Linked DNA regions of Parabacteroides chongii. The protein of the gene in region 2 binds, or shares a complex with, the protein of the main gene of each other region. Links are inferred from orthologs where the notes say so. Each region holds a gene or a part of one and is shown on either strand. Other genes may lie near its edges.

What was found.
Region 1: the proteins of scpA (region 2) and meaB are in contact, whole or in part, in a crystal structure (PDB 8DPB), measured with the Methylorubrum extorquens proteins. The link is inferred for Parabacteroides chongii from one-to-one orthologs. Residues at the interface, in SOR27001.1 of Methylorubrum extorquens: Glu577, Glu578, Asn579, Asp580, Gly581, Arg582, Arg583, Arg585, His596, Ala604, Ser605, Ala608, Asp609, Gly611, Phe612, Asp613, Val614, Asp615, Ile616, Gly617, Pro618, Leu619, Glu625, Arg628, Gln629, Val631, Glu632, Asn633, Asp634, Glu661; in SOR26638.1 of Methylorubrum extorquens: Arg20, Ala21, Ala24, Arg25, Thr28, Ser32, Arg33, Arg34, His37, Thr98, Gly99, Gly100, Ser101, Ile102, Leu103, Lys106, Thr107, Ala110, Ala113, Ile114, Asp115, Arg116, Ala118, Phe119, Ile120, Arg121, Pro122, Pro124.

The regions. Positions count from the first base shown.
Region 1 is NZ_CP120849.1:2,717,889-2,728,681, forward strand. What follows is about bases 2,681-5,452. They hold meaB (methylmalonyl Co-A mutase-associated GTPase MeaB), read right to left. Parts: upstream 4,730-5,452; coding sequence 3,632-4,729; downstream 2,681-3,631. Other genes in these bases: pfkA (6-phosphofructokinase), read left to right, coding at 2,681-3,560; P3L47_RS10215 (DUF1573 domain-containing protein), read right to left, coding at 4,802-5,452. Outside these bases: type IX secretion system protein PorQ, read left to right, coding at 1-870; cmk ((d)CMP kinase), read left to right, coding at 893-1,582; P3L47_RS10200 (4-hydroxy-3-methylbut-2-enyl diphosphate reductase), read left to right, coding at 1,611-2,483; more of pfkA, read left to right, coding at 2,580-2,680; more of P3L47_RS10215, read right to left, coding at 5,453-5,914; P3L47_RS10220 (DUF1573 domain-containing protein), read right to left, coding at 5,944-6,321; P3L47_RS10225 (alpha-2-macroglobulin family protein), read right to left, coding at 6,477-10,793. UniProt on the Escherichia coli protein: Binds and hydrolyzes GTP. Likely functions as a G-protein chaperone that assists AdoCbl cofactor delivery to the methylmalonyl-CoA mutase (MCM) ScpA and reactivation of the enzyme during catalysis.
Region 2 is NZ_CP120849.1:318,232-329,223, reverse strand. The notes cover bases 2,759-5,729. They hold scpA (methylmalonyl-CoA mutase), read left to right. Parts: upstream 2,759-3,154; coding sequence 3,155-5,305; downstream 5,306-5,729. Other genes in these bases: P3L47_RS01455 (glycosyltransferase family 2 protein), read left to right, coding at 5,458-5,729; mutA (methylmalonyl-CoA mutase small subunit), read left to right, coding at 2,759-3,142. Also shown: P3L47_RS01475 (RNA-binding regulator), read left to right, coding at 332-709; more of mutA, read left to right, coding at 1,280-2,758; more of P3L47_RS01455, read left to right, coding at 5,730-6,918; P3L47_RS01450 (DUF4922 domain-containing protein), read left to right, coding at 6,943-7,890; P3L47_RS01445 (MFS transporter), read left to right, coding at 7,887-9,164; P3L47_RS01440 (ATPase), read left to right, coding at 9,323-10,156; murQ (N-acetylmuramic acid 6-phosphate etherase), read left to right, coding at 10,195-10,992. UniProt on the Escherichia coli protein: Catalyzes the interconversion of succinyl-CoA and methylmalonyl-CoA. Could be part of a pathway that converts succinate to propionate.

The DNA.
Region 1 (10,793 bases), 2.4 Mb from region 2 along the record:
GTATCACTGGTAGAACGGGATCCGTCCCTTATCTTTCACAATCCGGCTCTGCTCGGCGGAGAAATGGACGGAATGATCAATCTGGATTATATGAATTATATAGCGGATGTCAATGTGGGGAGCGCTTTGTTTACGAAAGCTTTCCGCGAACGTGGTGCCTGGGGAGCGGGGGTGCATTATTTCCATAACGGGAAATTCAAGGGAATGGATGAACACAACCGGCCTACCGGCGATTTTACAGCAAACGATATCGCTCTGAATGGATTCTTTTCATACGACCTGTCCGAACGTTGGCGAGGTGGGGTTTCCATGAAGTTCCTGTATTCAAACTATGACATCTACACATCATTGGGACTCTGTTTTGATGCCGGATTAAGTTATTATAATTCGGAAAAGGAGTTTTCTTTCGGTGTTGTTCTGAAAAATATCGGAGCCCAGTTGAAGCCTTATTACGAAGATCGTCAGAAAATGCCGTGGGACATTCAGATGGGTATTACCAAAAAGATGAATCATGCCCCTCTGCGGCTGTCCCTGACAGCCATGTATCTGAACCGGTGGAAATTCGATTATATAGATAATGCCGATCCTGATTACAAAGGCGATAATTTTGCGAAAGCATTGTTTAAACACCTGGTGATCGGTATCGATTATATCCCCAGTGAAAACTTTTGGATCGGTGTCGGTTTCAATCCGAAAACGAAGATGGACATGAAACTGCAGGGAGGCGGAAACGGTCTGTCCGGATTTTCAGCAGGAGCCGGTGTGAAGATAAAAATGTTTGATGTCGGTGTCTCATTTGCTAAATACCATCCGTCAGCTATGTCGATGATGGTAAGCGTTTCGACAACACTCGCCGATTTTAAACCTTAGGAAATATAAATAAAATGTAAGCATGAAAAAGATAGTAATTGCGATAGATGGTGTTTCTTCTACAGGGAAAAGTACCATGGCAAAAGATTTGGCGAAAGAAATAGGTTATACTTATATCGATACCGGTGCCATGTACCGTGCCGTAACCTTGTATTGCATCCAGCATAATTTGTTCAAAGGCGATCAGATCGATGAAGAGAAGCTTCAGGCATTGATGGATGATATCCATATTTCTCTCCGTTTTAATCCGGAGACCGGTCGTCCGGATACTTATCTGAACGGCGTGAAGGTTGAAAAGGAAATCCGGGGAATGGAAGTCGCCAAATGGGTAAGTCCGGTAGCCACTCTCGGGTTTGTTCGTCGTGCACTGGTTGCCATGCAGCAGGAAATGGGGAAAGAAAAAGGGATTATCATGGATGGCCGGGATATCGGTACGGTAGTCTTTCCGGATGCCGAACTGAAGATTTACGTAACGGCCAGTCCGGAAGTACGTGCGCAACGCCGTTTGGATGAACTGAAGGCGAAAGGCGAAGCGGCTTCTTTTGAAGAAGTGCTCGATAATGTCAAGACACGTGACCATATCGATTCTACCCGCAAGGAAAGTCCGTTGCGCCAGGCGGATGATGCCGTTGTGCTGGATAACTCGCACATGACTATCGCTGAACAAAAAGCATGGCTTCTTGTTCAATATAATAAAGCTGCTGCCGAATAACAGGGCAGAGATCAATTAGTTTTTAGGAATGATTGAAGTCGAAATAGATAAAGGTTCCGGATTCTGTTTTGGAGTTGTCACAGCCATCGAAAGTGCCGAACGTGAGTTGGACAATACGGATATATTGTATTGCTTGGGTGACATTGTGCACAACAGTCTGGAAGTGGAACGTCTTCAGGTACAGGGATTGCGTACCATCGATCATGAAGAATTTTCCACACTGAAAGGAAAGAAAGTCCTGCTCCGTGCACACGGCGAACCTCCCTCTACCTACGAGATTGCCAAACAGAATGACATAACGATTGTCGATGCAACCTGTCCGGTTGTACTCCAGTTACAGAAGAGGATACATAAATGCTATCAGGAAACGCGTGAACATCATACGCAGTTGGTGATATACGGTAAAAAAGGACATGCAGAAGTGAACGGTCTGGTCGGACAGACGGAAGGGACCGCCATCGTGATCGAGAAGACGGAAGACTTGGACCGTCTGGATTTCGGACGTGATATCTGCCTCTTTTCCCAGACAACGAAATCGTTGGACGGATTCCGTAAGATCGTGGAAGAGATACAGAAGCGGAAAGCGGAAGACACCCGCTTTGAATATTACGACACGATCTGTCGTCAGGTAGCCAATCGTTTGCCGAATATAAAAGCCTTTGCATCCAGCCATGACTGGGTTTATTTTGTAGCGGGCAAAAAGAGTTCGAACGGAAAGATGCTGCTGGAAGAATGCCGGAAAGCGAATCCCAATACCATTTTCATTTCAGAGGTGAAAGAGATCACCGAACCGCTTCCCGCCGGTGTCCGCCGTGTAGGGGTTTGCGGGGCTACGTCCACTCCGAAATGGCTGATGGAAGAGGTCGCAGTCCGTATCCGGGAGTTGAATGCAGACCGTTGATCAAACGGTTAAGATTTCATGAAGTTTAAGTGAAAATGGAAGATTGTTGGCAAATAATTACTATTTTTGCCACGAATAATTTAAAATAAAGACGGTATGTCTACAATTAAATGTATTGGTATTTTAACGTCCGGAGGTGATGCTCCCGGGATGAACGCTGCCATCCGTGCAGTGACGCGTTCCGCTATTTATAACGGGATGAGAGTAAAAGGTATTTTCCGAGGATACAGAGGATTGATTACAGGTGAGATTGAGGAGTTCAAGACACAAAATGTAAGTAACATCATCCAGCGTGGCGGAACAATATTGAAAACGGCCCGTTGTATGGAGTTCAAAACTCCCGAAGGCCGTAAGCAGGCATATGACAAGTTAATGGAGGAAGGTATTGATGCGTTGATCGCCATCGGTGGTGACGGGACATTGACCGGTGCACGTATTTTTGCACAGGAATTTAATTATCCGATCGTCGGAGTTCCGGGTACAATCGATAATGACCTGTATGGTACAGATATAACGATCGGCTATGATACTGCATTGAATACAATCATGGAGTGCGTGGATAAGATCCGCGACACTGCCACTTCTCACGATCGTCTTTTCTTTATCGAAGTGATGGGACGCGATGCCGGTTTCCTGGCATTGAACGGTGCGATCGCTTCCGGTGCGGAAGCTGCCATTATTCCGGAAATATCCATGGAGAAAGACCAGTTGGCTGAAATGATCGAGAACGGTTTCCGTAAATCAAAGAACAGTAGTATCGTATTGGTTGCAGAAAGTGAAGTAACAGGTGGAGCAATGGGAGTTGCCGAACGTGTGAAAACTGAATACCCTCAATTCGATGTACGTGTGTCTATCCTGGGGCACTTGCAGCGTGGTGGTTCTCCTACGGCTCAGGATCGTATCCTGGCAACCCGTATGGGCGTTGGTGCGGTCGATGCTTTGCTGGATGACCAGCGTAATGTGATGATGGGGATACAGAATGACCAGATTGTATATGTTCCGTTCTCAAAAGCTATTAAGAATGACAAACCGATCAACCGTGATTTGCTGAATACACTGCGTGTGTCTTCTATCTGATCCGGTACTGAAGATAAAAAGAAAGCCCGTCGAATCAAACGATTCGACGGGCTTTCTTTTTATCTTTTGCGTTATTTCTTCGATAAGTTTTCGAGGAACAGATCCATCATCCTCTTGGCGGCAACGAATGAGCTGATTTCGTTGTTCAGCACCTGCTGCTCTGTATGGAGCAGCATGCTTTCAACTGCCGGATTATGATAGAATGTTTCCCGCAATGTATCGTTGATACTTTCATACATCCAGTACTTAGCCTGTTCATTCCGTTTGAAATTGAAATAACCGTTCTTTTTCGTGAACTCCATATATTCACCGACCATGTCCCAGATTTCCTTGATACCCAGGTTGTAGTAACCCGAATAGGTCAGCACTTTAGGAAACCATCCCGAATCTGCGGGTGGGAAGAGATGCAAGGCATTTCTGAACTGGGCAGCAGCCAATTTTGCTTTTTCGACATTATCCCCATCGGCCTTGTTGATAATAATACCGTCTGCCATTTCCATGATACCTCGCTTGATGCCTTGCAGTTCGTCGCCTGTTCCGGCCAGCTGGATAAGCAGGAAGAAATCGACCATGGAATGAACGGCCGTTTCGCTTTGTCCGACACCCACTGTTTCAACGAATACGGTATCGAAACCGGCTGCTTCACACAAGACGATCGTTTCGCGGGTCTTACGTGCCACGCCACCCAATGATCCAGCGGATGGGGAAGGGCGGATAAATGCATTCTTCTCGCGCGACAAAGCCTCCATGCGGGTCTTGTCTCCCAGAATACTTCCTTTGGAACGTTCGCTGCTCGGGTCGATAGCCAGTACCGCCAGCTTGCGCCCTTCCTTGATCAGATGCATGCCGAAAGCATCTATAGAGGTGCTTTTCCCGGCTCCGGGAACGCCGGTAATGCCGATGCGGACTGATTTACCGGCATGAGGAAGACATTTTTCGATGATTTCCTGTGCCAGCTGCTGATGTTCGTATTTTGCACTCTCGACCAGCGTAACTGCCTGGCTGAGGATGGTTATATTTCCTTTCAGTATCCCTTCGACAAACTCGGAAGGGGTATATTCTTTGCGTTGAAGTCTCTTTTTGAGGTAGGGGTTTACAGTCGGTACGTCGGCTACTCCCTTGTTTACCTTTAATCCTCTGTAAAGATCGTCGTTTTCGGGATGTTCCATAATTTAATTGATAATTGACAATTGACAATTAAGGGGCAACAACAATATTTCATTGTCAATTGTCCATTGATTTTACTTTTCTGCTGTTACCTTTATGAGGCGAACAGGACCGTTCGGGTCGTTACATACAATATTTACCAGTGCTTCCAGCTTCGTCTTTATTTCTCTCGGACGAACTGATATTTTGAATATAGCCGTTGTTCCCGGCTTCAATTCTTTTTTCCCTCCTGAAATATCGATCCGTTCATCATCGCAGGTGAAACTGTGTATGATAAGCGGTGACTTTCCGGTGTTGGTCACCTCTACAGTGCCGGTTACTTTCCCTCCGATCAACGGTATAAAGCTTCCTTTCTCCGGCAGCTTGCCGAAGTCGAGCAATGTTCCTGACAACTGGGCTACCGGGGCCTGCGCCTTATCAGCAGCAGTCAGTTTGCCGAAGTTATCGATGATATTGGCGGCTACGTGTACCTTTCCGGTTACTTCTTTTTGACCGATACTTTCGATCGTCAAAGGTATTTCTGTCGTAACCCTACCTTTTCTTTTTGCCGCTTTCGCGTCCAGCAACAAAGTGATTTCACCTACTTCGTCCGGAGCCAGTTGGGTCGGGCGCACTTCTACGGTCAGGTAGTGAGGCACTTTACCCTGGTGTATCGTCAGCGTTGTCTTTCCTTCATTTTTGACACTGATCTTTTCTCCCAGTGTATCGTCGGGGCGGACACTGCTGTACAGCACCGTTTTAGTCTGCATTTTCAGGTCACCTATCGAGTAGGGGAAAATCTGAAGCGGTATAAGCGGTTTCGGTGTTACGTTTCCTTTGATAGCCAGCGTATAGCTGCCTTTTTTACCATTGCTGAATATTGAGATCGTTTTGTAGAACGGGCCAGGACGTCCTTTGGGATTATAGGTCACTTTTACGTTTCCGGTCTTTCCCGGGGCGATAGGTTCTTTTGTCCATTCCGGTTGCGTGCAGCCACAAGAAGCAGTGATACGAGTGATGACCAGCGGACCGTCTCCCGTATTTTTAATAACAAAAGTATGACTGGCCAATCCATCCGCTTCGGCGATAGTACCGAAGTTATAGGTCAGTTCGTCTGCACTTATCTGAGCTCCGTTCTGTGCCGCTATATTAGCTGTTATCAGGAATAGGCAGCATAGAATAAAGCCCAGTCTTTTCATATTCAGCATTCTTTGTTTTTAGTTTAGCTTGTTGTAAATTAAATTACCTCTCCCCGTATGGTCAGGATGTAACTTCCGGTTTTACCGTTGCTGTAAACTGAAATTGTTTTGGAGAACGGTCCGGGACGTCCTTTCGGATCGTATGTTATTTTAATATCTCCGGTCTGACCGGGAGCGATCGGTTCTTTTGTCCATTCGGGGGTTGTACATCCGCAGGAAGCAATTACGCGAGTGATTACCAGCGGAGCTTCGCCTGTATTTTTAACTACAAATGTAGTAGATACTTTTCCATCGGCTTCTTTAATTTGTGCAAAGTCGTGAGAAGTTTGTTCTGCAGAAATAACTGCTTTTTTCTGAGCAGAAGCTATTCCTGTAGCAAGCAGGATTGCCATAAAAATAAAAATAATCTGTTTCATTTTACTTTTTATTTAGCTATTGTTTATTTTACAAAGATAGAGATTTAGAATTGAAAATCGGGAATTGAAGGTCGAAATTTACAATCGGTGGATAGACTGTTTGTTTGTCAATCATGATATTCAATCTCTCATTTTTAATCCCCGACTTTCTATGTTTACTTAACCAGGATTGTCTCGCTTTCCGTATGCGAAACAAATTCGGGAGCGTACAGGCATTGAATTGTACTGATTCCACCTGCATATTCTCCTGTACGTGTTACGTAAACAGGATATTCGATAACGAAGGTTCCTACCGGCAGACGGTTAAAGAAGAAGTTCTCCGATACGTCTGTCGGTGACTGGTAATACATTACTCCGTCTCTGAATTTCGTTCCTGAAATCTGGTCGGCCGGTTCGAAACATCCTGCCCGTAAGTCTTTCAGGAATACATAATCCATTTCACGATCCGTGCGGATAGTCAGGCGTACTACTACTTTGTCGCCTATGCGAAGTTTACCGTCGGTTACCGGCTGTATCTGCAGGCCGGTGCCGCTATTGCTTTCGATGAACAATTTCTTTTCAACGTTGAGTACCCCCTTCTGTTTATCTACCTTATTTATATTTTCGAAGTACTGTTCGTAAACGGCTCCCCAGGCAGGTACATTTCCTTCCTTTCGGATGGAAACGGAATTGCTTCCGGAAGAAATTTCTTTTCCGTCCAGTACGACCTTCAGATAACCGGTTGCCGTTTCACCTTCGGCAGTGCTGTATGTTTTACCTCCCCAGTCGACGGTACAGGTATTGTTATCATTCAGCCAGTCACTTCCGGTCAATAATAGGGCGTAGATCGCATTCAGTGTAGCTGGAACCGACTCCCAGTTCTGAGTACGTTTCTGGTTCAATAACCATTGCTTCATGCGGTCGGTATCTTTAGAGTCCGGCGATAAAGTATTGAATACTTTCATCAACAGACAATGCGTATCGATCGGGGAGATAAAGAAACCGTTCTCTCTCCGGTTGTTCGCCCAATACATGCCCTGTTCGGTAGAGATGGTAGCTGTTTTACGCAACCAGGCAAGTATCTCGCTGGCCACTTCCTTTTTACCGTTCCGGTGCATCAATAGGGCAATTTCTCCTTTACCGTAAAGGTTCTGTTTATTCCATGTTTTTTCAGCCTGTGTCGTGTAGAAACGAATCGCTTCGCGGGCCTCACCCAGTTCAGGTATATCCCGGTAAGAGCTACGGACGAATAAGAATTCCAGTTGCAATGAGTTCGGTGAACTGGCCTGCCACTTCTTATCGACTTGTTGCAGGCGTTCGTAATCCGATTGCATCTGTTTGTCCAGATACCTGAGTGCCTTCATCTGCATCTCTTTTTCTTCTTGTCCGTATTGAACGGCACCCAGTTCTACCAATTGTGACATTCCTTTCAGGATATGCAGTGTGATCTCGCGGCTGGGATAGAAGCCTTTGAACCATCCCCATGCGCCGTCTTCATTCTGTTGCTTCAACAATTGTTGCAAAGCCAGTTCGCGTTGCTGGGCAGCACGATTCAGGTCGAACAATAAGGATAACCGTTGTTTCTGCTCTGTTTCGTTGTCGGCAGCCAGTACCCACGGCGTTTCTTGAAGCAGGATATTTTTCAGTTCCTGGTTCTTTTCCAGGTTTGAATACAGGGTTGAAGCTGTTCCTCCCTGGGCCTTCCACTGGCTGATCACTTTCTGTATGCGCGGATTGGCAGTAGCGATATAGTTAGCCAGTGTGTTGCTGTAATACGAAGCGAACCATGAAATGATATTGTCGTTGGCCGGCTGCGTTAACGTCGGCAGGGCCTGTACGGCATACCAGATCGGGTTGGCTGTCAGTTCCAGTGTCATACTGAACGGCTTACGGGTTCCGGAGGGTTGATTGCCGGATAACCGGATCTGCTTTTCGTTTTCTCCCATCAGGTAGAACGGCGTGCTTTCCGTAACAAGCAACTGGTTCGATAGGACTGGGATCAGGTGTTGTTCGCCATCGCTGCCTGAATCCGAGTCGGCTACGATACGTATTCCGATCAGATTGGTTGTTTCCGGCACGCGGAATGTCCATGAAGCTGTCGTAATACTGTCGGCAGCCAGTGTGAATGTTTTCTGCGACTTGGTTAAACAGATAATTGGCTGATCGGTTGCCGGATCAAATAATTCGAGGCTTACTCGTCCAGAGATAGATTCCTTTGAATTGTTTATCACCTGTGTATTGACAGACACTTCGTCACCCTGGCGCATGAAGCGCGGGAGATTCGGCACGACCATCAACGGCTTACTGCTGATCACTTCTTTTGTCAACAGACCGTATTTCATATCGGATGTGTTAGCCACAGCCTGGAACTTCCAGGTCGTATTGCTTTCCGGTAAAGTGAATTGCAGCTCTATATCACCTTCTTTGTTCGTCAAGAGGGCAGGGTAGAAGAATGCAGTTTCATTAAAGTTCTCCCTTACCTGCAACATTGTTTCCTGCGGTGTATCCGCTGCGCCTTCATCCGCTTTCTGCGACTGTGATACAACTGCATTTTCTTCCAGTACACCTCCGGTAATCGTTACGGCATCATCTAATATATATTCAACAGCTTGGGATTCTGCCATCATCGGGGCGGCCGACGATTTCATCATGATACCTCCGCCATAGGCTCTACGGTTTCTGAAATCCATAATGCCCTGCCAGTTCAAACGGTCATACTGATAATCAGGTATATTAATACGATCAGGTCTTCCGGCATCGTACATCATTTTCTGATCCATACCGGTTCCTGTATTAAAGAATGGGATGTTCAGGTAAACAGAACGTTCCGGATTGAAGTACCAGTTGAACGGTAAAATCTTATCCAGTGAGGCATCATACATGCTTGCCAGTACCTCTGCACTAACGGGAACGGAATCAGCATCCAGTATGCGGAATTTCCAGGTTTCCCGGCTACCCGGCAGCAGACGGTCGCGGAAAGTCGTCGGTTTAATAGTCAGACGGCGATCCGGTTGCTGACGTTTGATTTGCGACTGGGTGGTGTACAACCTTCCGTTCTTTACGAAGGTGAAGCTGGCAACAATACCTTTTCCATAGCTTTCCAGGAATGGAATACGGAAAAGATGGTTCTCATTATTTAATACCAACCGTTTACGTGAAATACATTTGCCATCCTGATACAATTCATAAAGGACATGAGCCTCTTTGTCGGATGTACCGAACAGTATATTGGCTTCTTCTCCCGGCAGGCAATCGGTCTTCTCATTCAATAACCATAGATGTGTGAATACCGGTGGTCGTTTATCTCGCAGACTATATAATATAAAGTCTTGTTGTGTAGTGGCTGGACGACCTTTTGAATCTTTGGCTTCCAGTTTGATGCGATAACGACCGGCAGCCAGTTTTTTGAATGCTTCTTTGTCGATGGCCTGTCCGGAAACGAATTTGCCGGCTCCGACCTGTTGTTCTTCTTTATATTCTTCCTGTCCGTAGAGGGTATCTGTTCCTTTATCACTTAATTTATAGATTGTATAAGTACCCTCGATAGTTAGTTTCTCCCCGTTCAGCGTCTGTGCCGATACGATTGCATTAACAGAGTCCTTGTCTATTTGTGAGGGAATATCGGTATTCAGGACGATACTGGTTTCTCCGACTGAGAACGTATAGGTTGCTTCCTGCGTCTCTCCGTTACTGTCGGTCAGGGTTGCTGTTACGATGTAACTCTGATAAGGGAAGAAGCTGTATCCGTTTGTCGATTTCTCCGGACGGAATTTGAAGGAGAACGTACCATCGTTGTCGATTGTTGTGGTTCCTTCTGCCACCTGTTCGTTCGTGTTACCACCAAAATAATTACGCATCCAGAAAGGTTGCTTGTTAATACGGTAAGTCACTTCTCCGCTTTGCAGGGAAACGCCGGAGAAAGTCTGTGCTTTCCCTTCGATCGTCACTTGGTCGCCGAAAGAAATATCTCCTTTGACAGGCAATAGCTCGACAAAGAAAGTCGGGCGTTTGTATTCTTCCACACGTACGCTGGTGCTGGTATACTCGGTGGAAAGGGTGAACATTCCGCTAAGTGTCTGCTGAGGCAATGTAAACTCGCCGTTGAAAGAACCGAATTTGTCGGTCTTCAACTCTTTGGTTGCCACTTCTTTCCAATTGGCATCCCGTAAAGTGATCTTATAGGTTTCTCCTTCTACGGCGTATGGTGTTTCTGTATCGTTGACATAAGCTATACCTTTAAAATAGAGGTTTTGTCCCGGACGATACAATCCCCGGTCGGTGAACAGAGCCAGTTGCGGACGGACTTTTGTTTTATTTTGAATGAGCTGTCCGCCCGGATAAACAAGTGTCAGCATTGAATAAATATCTTCGCGGTGCGTAGCCTGATAACCCATCAATTCGCTTTGGCGGGGAAGAACGGCTAATCCGTCACGGTCTGTTTTCACAGTTCCCTGCTTCTGCAGATTGTTGCGTTTCCCGGAATAGTAAACGAC
Region 2 (10,992 bases):
AGGAGAAATGATATATTCCGGCTGTTATTTTAGTGTGTTTTATAAAAAGGACGGTCCTGCAAAAGATTTTTTTTGTAAATCAGGACAATGGATATCCAGGGGCTTAAAAAAAATGATTGTTTGTTTATAAGCGTTTTGGAGGAAAAAAATGTTGAAAAAGATTGTTATAAAGTACGGTAGTGTCAAATTTAATCTTACATTTGCGGTGTATTGAGATTGATTTAAACTTGTATTTGAAGTTTTGCTCGCAACTTAGATTTGTAAAGTACATTCATTCAACTATTATTCTATTCATCCCTCAATAAACAATTAACTAAATAAGTTTTTATAAATGAATCTTTACATTTCAAATTTGAGTTACAACGTCACAGACGCTGACTTAAACGATTTATTTGCAGATTATGGTGAAATCCTTTCTGCTAGAGTTATTACAGACAGAGAAACAGGCCGTTCAAGAGGATTCGGTTTCGTAGAATTGAAGGATGACGAAATGGGCCGTAAGGCTATCGAGGAATTAAACCAGGCTACTTATGATGAAAAAGTAATCAACGTAACAGAAGCACGTCCGAGAGAAGATCGTGGTGGAAGCCGTGGCGGTTTCGGCGGCGGTAATCGTGGCGGTGGTTTCGGCGGTGGCAATCGTGGCGGTGGCTACGGTGGCGGTAATCGCGGAGGCTACGGTAACAACGGTGGCGGAAGAAGATATTAATCCGAATTTATAGCAAAAGGAAAGCGACTCGATAAGGGGCGCTTTTTTTGTTTAAGATAGATTTAGAAACATAGGATCCAAGCTAGTCCTATTTTGTAATTCCCCATCAAGGTGGGGGAAAATCCCCTTGGGGATGGGGATAATATTTCTTTGCTGTGGAAATGTCTGTGGAGAATGAGGAAAACAAAAAAGCCTACCAAAATGAATCAGCAGGCTTCTTTGTAGTGCGTCCGGGGATCGAACCCGAGTTTCCGCCGTGAGAGGGCGGCGTCCTAGGCCACTAGACGAATGCACCGTTTCGTGTCATAGTTTTCATTGTTTGACGCTGCAAAATTAAGTATTATTTCTTTTCGATGTTCTCTTTATGCGGAAAAAATATAAATAAATTTCATCAGTCCTGTCAGAATGATACAGGAATGGCCCTTATACCACTAAAAGGCGTTAAAAGGACGAGCAATTTCGTTTATTTTTCATTGTTCTTCCTGTTTATTTATTCTACCTTTGCCTCCTGTTATTGAACAATATACTATTGAACAATTACTAATACCAGTATTATAAATAACTAATATTATGGCAGAACTAAAAGAAAAACTTTTCTCAGATTTCGCTCCGGTCTCTACAGAAGAATGGATGGCGAAGATTACGGCTGACCTGAAAGGTGCTCCGTTTGAGAAAAAGCTTGTTTGGAAGACAGGCGAAGGATTTAATGTAAATCCTTTCTATCGTGCAGAAGACATCGAAGGTTTGAAGACAACCGAGTCTCTTCCCGGTGAATTCCCTTATGTTCGCGGAACAAAGAAGGATAACGATTGGAAGGTACGCCAGAACATCGAAGTAACTTGTTTCAAAGAAGCTAACGAAAAAGCGCTTGACATTTTGAACAAAGGGGTTACTTCACTCGGTTTCATCATCAAGGGTGATGAAGTGAATGCCGAAAATATTGCAACATTACTGAATGGTATCTGTCCGGAATCTGTCGAGCTGAACTTCAACACTTGCAACTGCAAGGCTGAAAAGCTGATCGGTATTCTGGAATACTATCTGAAAGGTAAAGACGTGGATCTGGAGAAATGTTTCGGTTCTGTCAACTACGATCCTTTCAAGAAACCGTTAGTGAAAGGTAAAGAAAATGGAAATTGGGTGGAAGCTGCATCTGCTGTGCTCAAAGCAGGACAGGCTTTACCTGGTTATAAAGTATTAGCTGTAAACGGTTTCTACTTCAACAATGCCGGTGCTTATATCACTCAGGAACTGGGTTATTCATTGGCTTGGGGTAACGAACTGATGGCGAAGCTGACTGAAGCCGGTTTCAGCGCAGACGAAGTTGCCAAGAAGATCAAATTCAATCTGGGTATCAGCTCCAACTACTTCATGGAAATTGCTAAGTTCCGTGCTGCCCGTTGGTTGTGGGCTGAGATCGTTGCTGCTTACAATCCTGCATGCAACTGTGCCTGCAAGATGAATGCACATGCTCAGACTTCCGAATGGAACATGACTGTTTACGATGCTCACGTAAACCTGTTGCGTTCTCAGACTGAAGCGATGTCTGCTGCTTTGGCCGGTGTTGATTCTATCACTGTTCGTCCGTTCGATAAGACTTATCAGACTCCGGATGATTTCTCAGAACGTATCGCACGTAACCAACAATTACTGCTGAAAGAAGAATGTCACCTGGATAAGGTGGTCGATCCTTCTGCCGGTTCTTATTATGTAGAAGTACTGACTAACTCGTTGGCTGACGTTGCCTGGAAACTGTTCCTGGAAGTAGAAGACAATGGCGGTTTCGGCGCTGAAGTGGCTAACGGTAACATACAGAATGCAGTAAATGCTTCTAACGTAGCCCGTAAGAAAGCGGTTGCTACCCGTCGTGAAATCCTGCTGGGTTCTAACCAGTTCCCGAACTTCACAGAAGTAGCTGCCGGTAAGATCAAAGAAACAGCTTCCTGCTGTTGTGGCGGTGGTCACTCTTGTGGTGAATCAACTGTTACTCCTCTTGATTTCTCTCGTGGTGCATCTGAATTTGAAGCATTGCGTCTGGCAACGGAAAATAGCGGTAAGACTCCGAAAGTGTTTATGTTGACTATCGGTAACCTGTCTATGCGTATTGCCCGTTCACAGTTCTCAAGTAACTTCTTTGCTTGTGCAGGATACAAGGTAATTGATAACTTAGGTTTCGAAACAGTAGAAGCCGGCGTTGATGCAGCGATGGAAGCAGGTGCTCAGATCGTTGTTCTTTGTTCTAGTGATGACGAATATGCAGAATATGCTCCTGCTGCTTATAAAGCATTGGCCGGACGTGCTGAGTTCGTTGTAGCCGGTGCTCCTGAATGTATGGAAGACCTGAAAGCTCAGGGTATCGATCAATTTATCAATGTAAAGAGCAACGTGCTCGAAACATTGAAGGCTTTCAACGCAAAATTAGGAATCGCTTAAGTAGAAACAATTATGAGACCAAATTTTAAAAACATAGATATCAAGAATGCCGGTTTTGCAGCTACCAATGCTGCCGAATGGGCAAAAGCCAATGGCATTGAAGCCGATTGGAAAACACCTGAGCATATCGAGGTGAAACCTGTTTATACGAAAGAAGACCTGGAAGGTATGGAGCATCTGAACTATGCATCCGGTCTGCCTCCTTATCTGCGTGGTCCGTATAGCGGTATGTACGCTATGCGTCCCTGGACGATCCGTCAGTATGCCGGTTTCTCTACCGCAGAAGAATCAAATGCATTCTATCGTCGTAACTTGGCTTCCGGTCAGAAAGGTCTGTCTGTTGCATTCGACCTTCCGACACACCGTGGATACGATGCCGACAACGAACGTGTTGTAGGTGACGTTGGTAAAGCAGGTGTATCCATCTGTTCGCTGGAAAACATGAAAGTATTGTTCGCTGGTATTCCTTTGAACAAGATGTCTGTTTCCATGACCATGAACGGTGGCGTTCTTCCGGTATTGGCATTCTACATCAACGCAGGTCTGGAACAGGGCGCTAAGTTGGAAGAAATGGCCGGTACAATTCAGAACGATATCCTGAAAGAGTTCATGGTGCGTAACACCTATATCTATCCGCCTGAATTCTCTATGAAGATCATCGCTGATATCTTCGAATATACATCACAGAAGATGCCGAAGTTCAACTCTATTTCTATCTCCGGTTACCACATGCAGGAAGCCGGTGCTACGGCAGATATCGAAATGGCTTATACACTGTGCGACGGTATGGAATATCTTCGTGCCGGTGTGAACGCAGGAATCGATGTGGATGCATTCGCTCCGCGTCTGTCATTCTTTTGGGCTATCGGTGTGAACCACTTCATGGAAATCGCCAAGATGCGTGCTGCACGTATGTTGTGGGCGAAGATCGTGAAGAGCTTCGGAGCCAAGAACCCGAAATCACTGGCATTGCGTACTCACTGCCAAACTTCAGGATGGTCATTGACAGAACAGGATCCGTTCAACAACGTAGGCCGTACTTGTATCGAAGCTATGGCTGCTGCACTGGGACATACACAGTCTCTGCACACCAACGCGCTGGACGAAGCTATCGCATTGCCGACAGACTTCTCTGCACGTATCGCTCGTAACACACAGATCTATATCCAGGAAGAAACAAAGATCTGTAAGGAAATCGACCCGTGGGCCGGTTCTTACTATGTAGAATCTTTGACAAACGAACTGGTACACAAAGGTTGGGCATTGATCCAGGAAATCGAAAGCATGGGCGGTATGGCAAAAGCCATCGAAACAGGTCTTCCGAAGATGCGTATCGAAGAAGCTGCAGCTCGTACACAGGCTCGTATCGACTCAGGTGTTCAGACAATCGTTGGTGTTAACAAATATCGTCTGCCGAAAGAAGATCCGATCGATATCCTTGAAATCGACAACACTGCCGTTCGTAACGAACAGATTGCCAATTTGAAGGTGTTGCGTGAAAACCGCGACGAAGAAGCTGTTCAGAAAGCATTGGCCGATATCACTGAATGTGTGAAAACTAAGAAAGGCAACTTGCTGGAACTGGCTGTTAAGGCTGCCGGCCTGCGTGCATCACTGGGAGAAATCTCGGATGCCTGCGAAGTTGTTGTGGGACGTTATAAAGCAATCATCAGAACTATATCAGGCGTGTATTCATCAGAAACAAAGAAAGATGCAGACTTCATTAAGGCTTGCGAGCTGACAGAAAAGTTTGCTAAGAAAGAAGGTCGCCAGCCTCGTATCATGATCGCTAAAATGGGTCAGGACGGACACGACCGTGGTGCTAAGGTTGTTGCAACAGGTTATGCAGACTGTGGTTTCGACGTGGATATGGGACCGTTGTTCCAGACTCCGGCAGAAGCTGCCCGTCAGGCTGTTGAAAACGACGTTCACGTAATGGGTGTTTCTTCTCTGGCTGCCGGACACAAGACATTGATCCCGCAGGTTATCGATGAGCTGAAGAAGTTAGGCCGCGAAGACATCATCGTCATCGCCGGTGGTGTAATCCCTGCACAGGACTACGACTTCCTGTATAAAGCAGGTGTTGCTGCTATCTTCGGCCCGGGTACTTCAGTGGCTAAGGCTGCTGTTCAGATCCTGGAAATCCTGTTAGGAGAAGAATAAGAAGAGATTCTTATGATTATATAAAGAGGGTTGTCTCGTGATGAGGCAACCCTTTTGTCGTTTATTCGACCGAAAATGACTTTCCTTTATCGTTTATCACATACTTTTTGTTTAAGTTTACAGTCTTAATAATGTAACACCATTTAATACCTATGGATAGAATAAACTGCTTTATACCTTATATATCTCCGGAACAGGTGAAGCCGACGGTCGACGAACTGAGAAGCACCGGACTGACTGACAAAATATATTTAATGACTTCCAACCCGGAAGCGGAACCTTACGAAGGTTGTGAGATTCTACAGATCGATACATTGACCAGTACGCAGACGATGAGGTCGATATATCAGCTGGCGGATAACCGCAATGTATTGTATTATACCCGTTATACTCCCTTAAAGTTCGGACAGAACGGATTGGAACGAATGATTTCCGTGTCTGAAAGTAAATTCTGTTACATGGTTTATGCCGATCATTATCTCCTGACCGGCGGAATCAGGCAGGAACATCCGGTAAACGATTACCAGCAGGGAAGCTTGCGTGACGATTTCGACTTTGGACCTTTGATGATAATAACTTATAGAGCCTTGGATAATTATTTCGGTGGCTTAAAGAAATCTTCGGTTTCATATAAATATGCAGGCTTTTATCATTTGCGTCTGCATATGTCCAAAATACTCGGGCTTGTTCACCTGAGAGAATACCTGTATACTTGCGAAGAAATAGACTTGCGTAAGAGTGGCGAAAAACAGTTCGATTATGTAGATCCGAAAAACCGGGAGGTACAGCTTGAAATGGAGCAGGCATGCAAACCTTTATTGCATTTTTACGGAGCTTTATTGACGAAGAAGCCTAAAAAGGTGAAATTTCAATCAAGAGGATTTAAGTATGAAGCCTCGGTAATCATTCCGGTTCGTAACCGTGTGCGTACGATCGAAGACGCTATTCGTTCGGTATTGGGGCAGGAGACGAACTTTAAATTTAATCTGATCATTGTAGATAACCATTCGACGGATGGGACGACCGAATTGATTGACCGTTATGTAACCGACGACCGTCTGATCCATTTGATTCCCGAACGGGATGATCTGGGTATCGGTGGTTGTTGGAATGAGGCGGCGGCACATCCGCTGTGCGGTAAATTCTCCGTGCAGCTTGACAGCGATGATGTTTATAGCGGTCCGGATACCTTGCAAAAGATAGTGGATGCTTTCTATGCGGAAGAGTGTGCCATGGTGATCGGAACCTATAAGATGACTGACTTCGACCTGAATGAAATACCGCCCGGAATCATTGACCATCGCGAATGGACGGAAGAGAACGGTCGTAACAATGCGCTTCGGATCAATGGATTGGGAGCGCCCCGTGCTTTTTATACCCCGATCCTGCGTGAGCTGAAAATGCCGAATGTGAGTTACGGGGAAGATTACGCGATCGGTCTGGCTATCTCCAGGACGTATCGGATCGGACGTATTTACGATGTCCTGTATCTGTGCCGGCGCTGGGAAGACAATACGGATGCGGCACTCGACATACGGAAGATGAATGAGCATAACGCTTATAAGGACAGCTTGCGTACGATAGAATTGTTAAAGAGAAGTGGTTTGGGCTAAGTCTGTTTAAAAGGAATCTGAATTATGAATGGAAGTATAACTCAGCAAGTCCGGGAACTGATAAGTTACCATCGCAGGAATTGGGAACTGGCACGAACGAACTATGCTGCTCTCGACCGGGTGCAATCGCGAAAACTCATGGTAAACGGATATGAGGTGGAGTTACAGTTCAATCCGGAACGTATCCGGTCGTCGGCAGCTAAGATAGATAAAGCTTCACTGGCTGCCCGTCCCTGTTTTCTTTGTGAAGCCAATCGTCCCGGCAATCAGCAATGGATCGACTTCGGCGATGAATACCAGATCATCGTGAATCCTTATCCCATCTTTCCGGAACATCTGACGATTCCCATCCGGGCACATCAGGAGCAGTGTATCTGGGGACGTTATGCCGATATGCTGGCACTGGCGGAGGCGCTCGACGAATTTATAGTCTTCTATAACGGTCCGAAATGCGGTGCTTCGGCTCCCGACCATATGCATTTCCAGGCTGGAAGTAAAGGATTTTTACCTCTTGAGGTGAACTGGCTCCAGGCAGCCAAGGAGGAGGTGAAAGTAAAAGGACAGGCTGTACTATACGCTTTACGTGACTTCTTGCAGCCTGCGTTTGTGATTGTTTCCGGAAAGAGGGAAGATGCAGTTGCCCTGTTCGACCATCTGTATGAACTTATGGACTGTAAGATGGGCGAATATGAACCGATGATGAATGTGTTGTCGTGGAAAGAAGACGGCAAATGGATCACGTGTATCTATCCGAGAAAGAATTTGCATCCTTCCTGTTATTATGCTGAAGGAGAAGCTAATATATTGATCAGTCCGGCAACCGTCGAGATGGCAGGTGTCTTTGTGACTCCTTTGGAAAAGGATTTCCGTAAGGTAACGGCAGACGACCTTCGGCAAATCCTTCGTGAAACCTGTCTCCCGGAAAAGGAGATGGATCTTTTAATCAGTAAATCTAAATTATACTCTTTATGAATCAGACAAAGCGAACTTCTCCCTGGAGTTGGATTCCCACACTCTATTTTGCTGAGGCATTGCCTTATGTAGCTGTGATGACGATCTCCGTCATTATGTACAAACGGATGGGAATCAGCAATACCGATATTGCCCTTTATACCAGTTGGCTGTATCTGCCGTGGGTTATTAAACCTTTTTGGAGTCCTTTTGTTGATTTATTGAAGACGAAACGATGGTGGGTCGTTACGATGCAGTTTCTGATCGGCGCAGGGCTTGCCGGGATCGCATTTACGTTGCCGATGGAGTATGCTTTCCAGTTATCGCTGGCTATCTTCTGGCTGGTGGCTTTTAGTTCGGCTACACATGATATTGCGGCAGACGGTTTTTATATGCTGGCGCTCGATCCGCATGAACAGGCTTTTTATGTGGGAATACGCAGTACTTTCTACCGGATTGCAACGATTGCAGGACAGGGGTTGCTGGTTATGCTGGCAGGGGTGCTTGAAGTGGCTACCGGTAAGATTCCGCTGGCATGGTCGATCACTTTTCTGATTATGGCAGGTTTGTTTATCGGCTTTTGCCTGTATCATAAATATATATTGCCGGTACCTGCTTCCGATAAGGCGGCTGTGACGGTGACGGCTTCCACCATCTTTAAGGAATTCTTTGCTACCTTTGTTTCTTTTTTCAAGAAGAAGCAAGCTTTGGTAGCTATTCTGTTTATGCTGTTGTATCGTTTTCCCGAAGCCCAGTTGGTGAAGCTGGTGACACCGTTCCTGATTGATTCGCGGGAAGTGGGCGGACTGGGCTTGACCACGTCGGAATTAGGTTTGGTATATGGCACGATCGGCATTATAGGTCTGACGCTGGGTGGTATAATCGGTGGTATTGTGGCTTCACAAGGAGGTCTGAAGAAATGGCTTTGGCCGATGGCGTTAGCTATTACATTGCCTGACTTGACTTTTATCTACCTGAGTACCGCACTGCCGGAAAGTTTGATCACGATCAATGTCTGTGTCTTCATAGAGCAGTTCGGATACGGGTTTGGTTTTACGGCCTATATGCTTTTCCTGATCTATTACTCTGAAGGAGAACATAAAACGGCACATTATGCAATCTGTACGGCTTTCATGGCATTAGGCATGATGCTTCCTGGCATGGTGGCCGGATGGTTACAGGAACAATTGGGGTACGTAAACTTCTTTTGGTGGGTGATGGGGTGCTGTTTGATCACATTAATTGTCACTGCTTTCCTAAAAATAGATCCGGTATTTGGCCGGAAAGAGGGCTAATAAAATTGTCTGCCGACAATTGTCGACAAGCTTGTTCATAATTATCGGCAGGCTTGTTCATAATTATCGACAGGCTTGTTCATAATTGTCGACAAGCAAATAGAAAGGGTTGTTAATACCGTTTTATGCTTGTAAAATAATAACTTAAAGCGTATAATATGATATTAATAGCCGATAGCGGTTCAACGAAGACGGATTGGTGTATGGTGGAGAAAGGAAAATCTGTTCTTCGTTTCCAAACACGGGGTATGAATCCTTTCTTTCAGACGGAAGAAGAGATGAGGAAGGAGATTGAAACCGGATTGCTGCCTGCATTAAAAGATCTCATACCTTCCGTCGTCTGTTTTTACGGGGCGGGCTGTGCTTTCCCTGAAAAGAATGACATGATCCGGCGGTCTGTCAACCGGTATTTGTCTGTTCCTGTAGAGGTTGGGAGCGATCTCCTGGCTGCAGCCCGTGCCTTGTGTGGCGACAAGCCGGGGATAGCTTGTATCCTGGGTACCGGTTCGAACTCCTGCTATTACGATGGTAAAGAGATTGTAAAGAACGTTTCTCCCCTCGGATTTATTCTGGGCGATGAGGGAAGCGGTGCCGTATTGGGCAAACTATTGATCGGGGATGTATTGAAAGACCAGCTGCCTCCGGCTCTTAAAGACCTGTTTCTTTCACAATATGGGCTGACCCCAGCATCAATTATGGATAGGGTTTACCGGCAACCTTTTCCAAACCGTTTTCTGGCAGGTTTTTCTCCTTTTATACGGGAGCATTTGGATGAACCTGCCATTTGGGAATTGGTCACCCGTAGCTTTCTGGCATTTTTTACCCGTAACGTGAAGCAGTATAATTGTTTTGAATTACCTGTCCACCTGGTCGGTTCAGTTGCCTGGTATTATCAAGATATACTGAAAGATATTGCTTTTGACCTGGGGATACGTATCGGAACGGTTGCACAAAGTCCGATGGAGGGATTGATCGCGTATCATGGGAAGTAAACTTACATTTCGTTTTATGACCGGAAAAACTATTTATTATGTCATTTACTAAAATAACAGAACAAGATTCATTATATAATGACCTGGAAGATAAATCTGTCCGGGAGTTGCTGGAAGATATAAATACAGAAGACCAAAAGGTCGCACTAGCTGTGCAAAAAACAATTCCTCAGATAGAAAAACTGGTAGATCAGATTGTTCCCCGGATGAAACAGGGAGGGCGTATCTTTTATCTGGGTGCCGGAACAAGTGGCCGGCTGGGAGTGCTCGATGCTTCAGAAATACCTCCTACTTTCGGAATGCCCTCCACTTTGGTGATCGGTCTGATTGCCGGTGGCGATACAGCTCTTCGCAATCCGGTAGAGAATGCGGAAGATGATATGGATCGTGGTTGGGAGGAACTGCAGGAGCATCAGGTCACAACCAAAGATACAGTGATCGGTATTGCTGCATCCGGTACGACTCCTTATGTGATCGGAGCTTTGCGTAAAGCCCGTGAGAGGGGGATACTGACAGCCTCTATCTCCAGTAATCCGGATTCACCCATGGCTGCTGAGGCTGATGTGGCGATCGAAATGATTGTTGGTCCGGAATTTGTAACCGGCAGTTCGCGTATGAAGTCCGGTACAGGGCAAAAGATGATTCTGAATATGATTTCAACATCTGTGATGATCCGTTTGGGGCGTGTAAAAGGCAACCGGATGGTCAATATGCAATTGACTAATCAGAAACTGGTCGACCGCGGAACACGGATGGTGGCAGAGGAGTTGGGACTGAGTTATGGCCAGTCGCAGCGGCTCCTTCTGATGTATGGATCGGTAAAAGAGGCGGTGGAT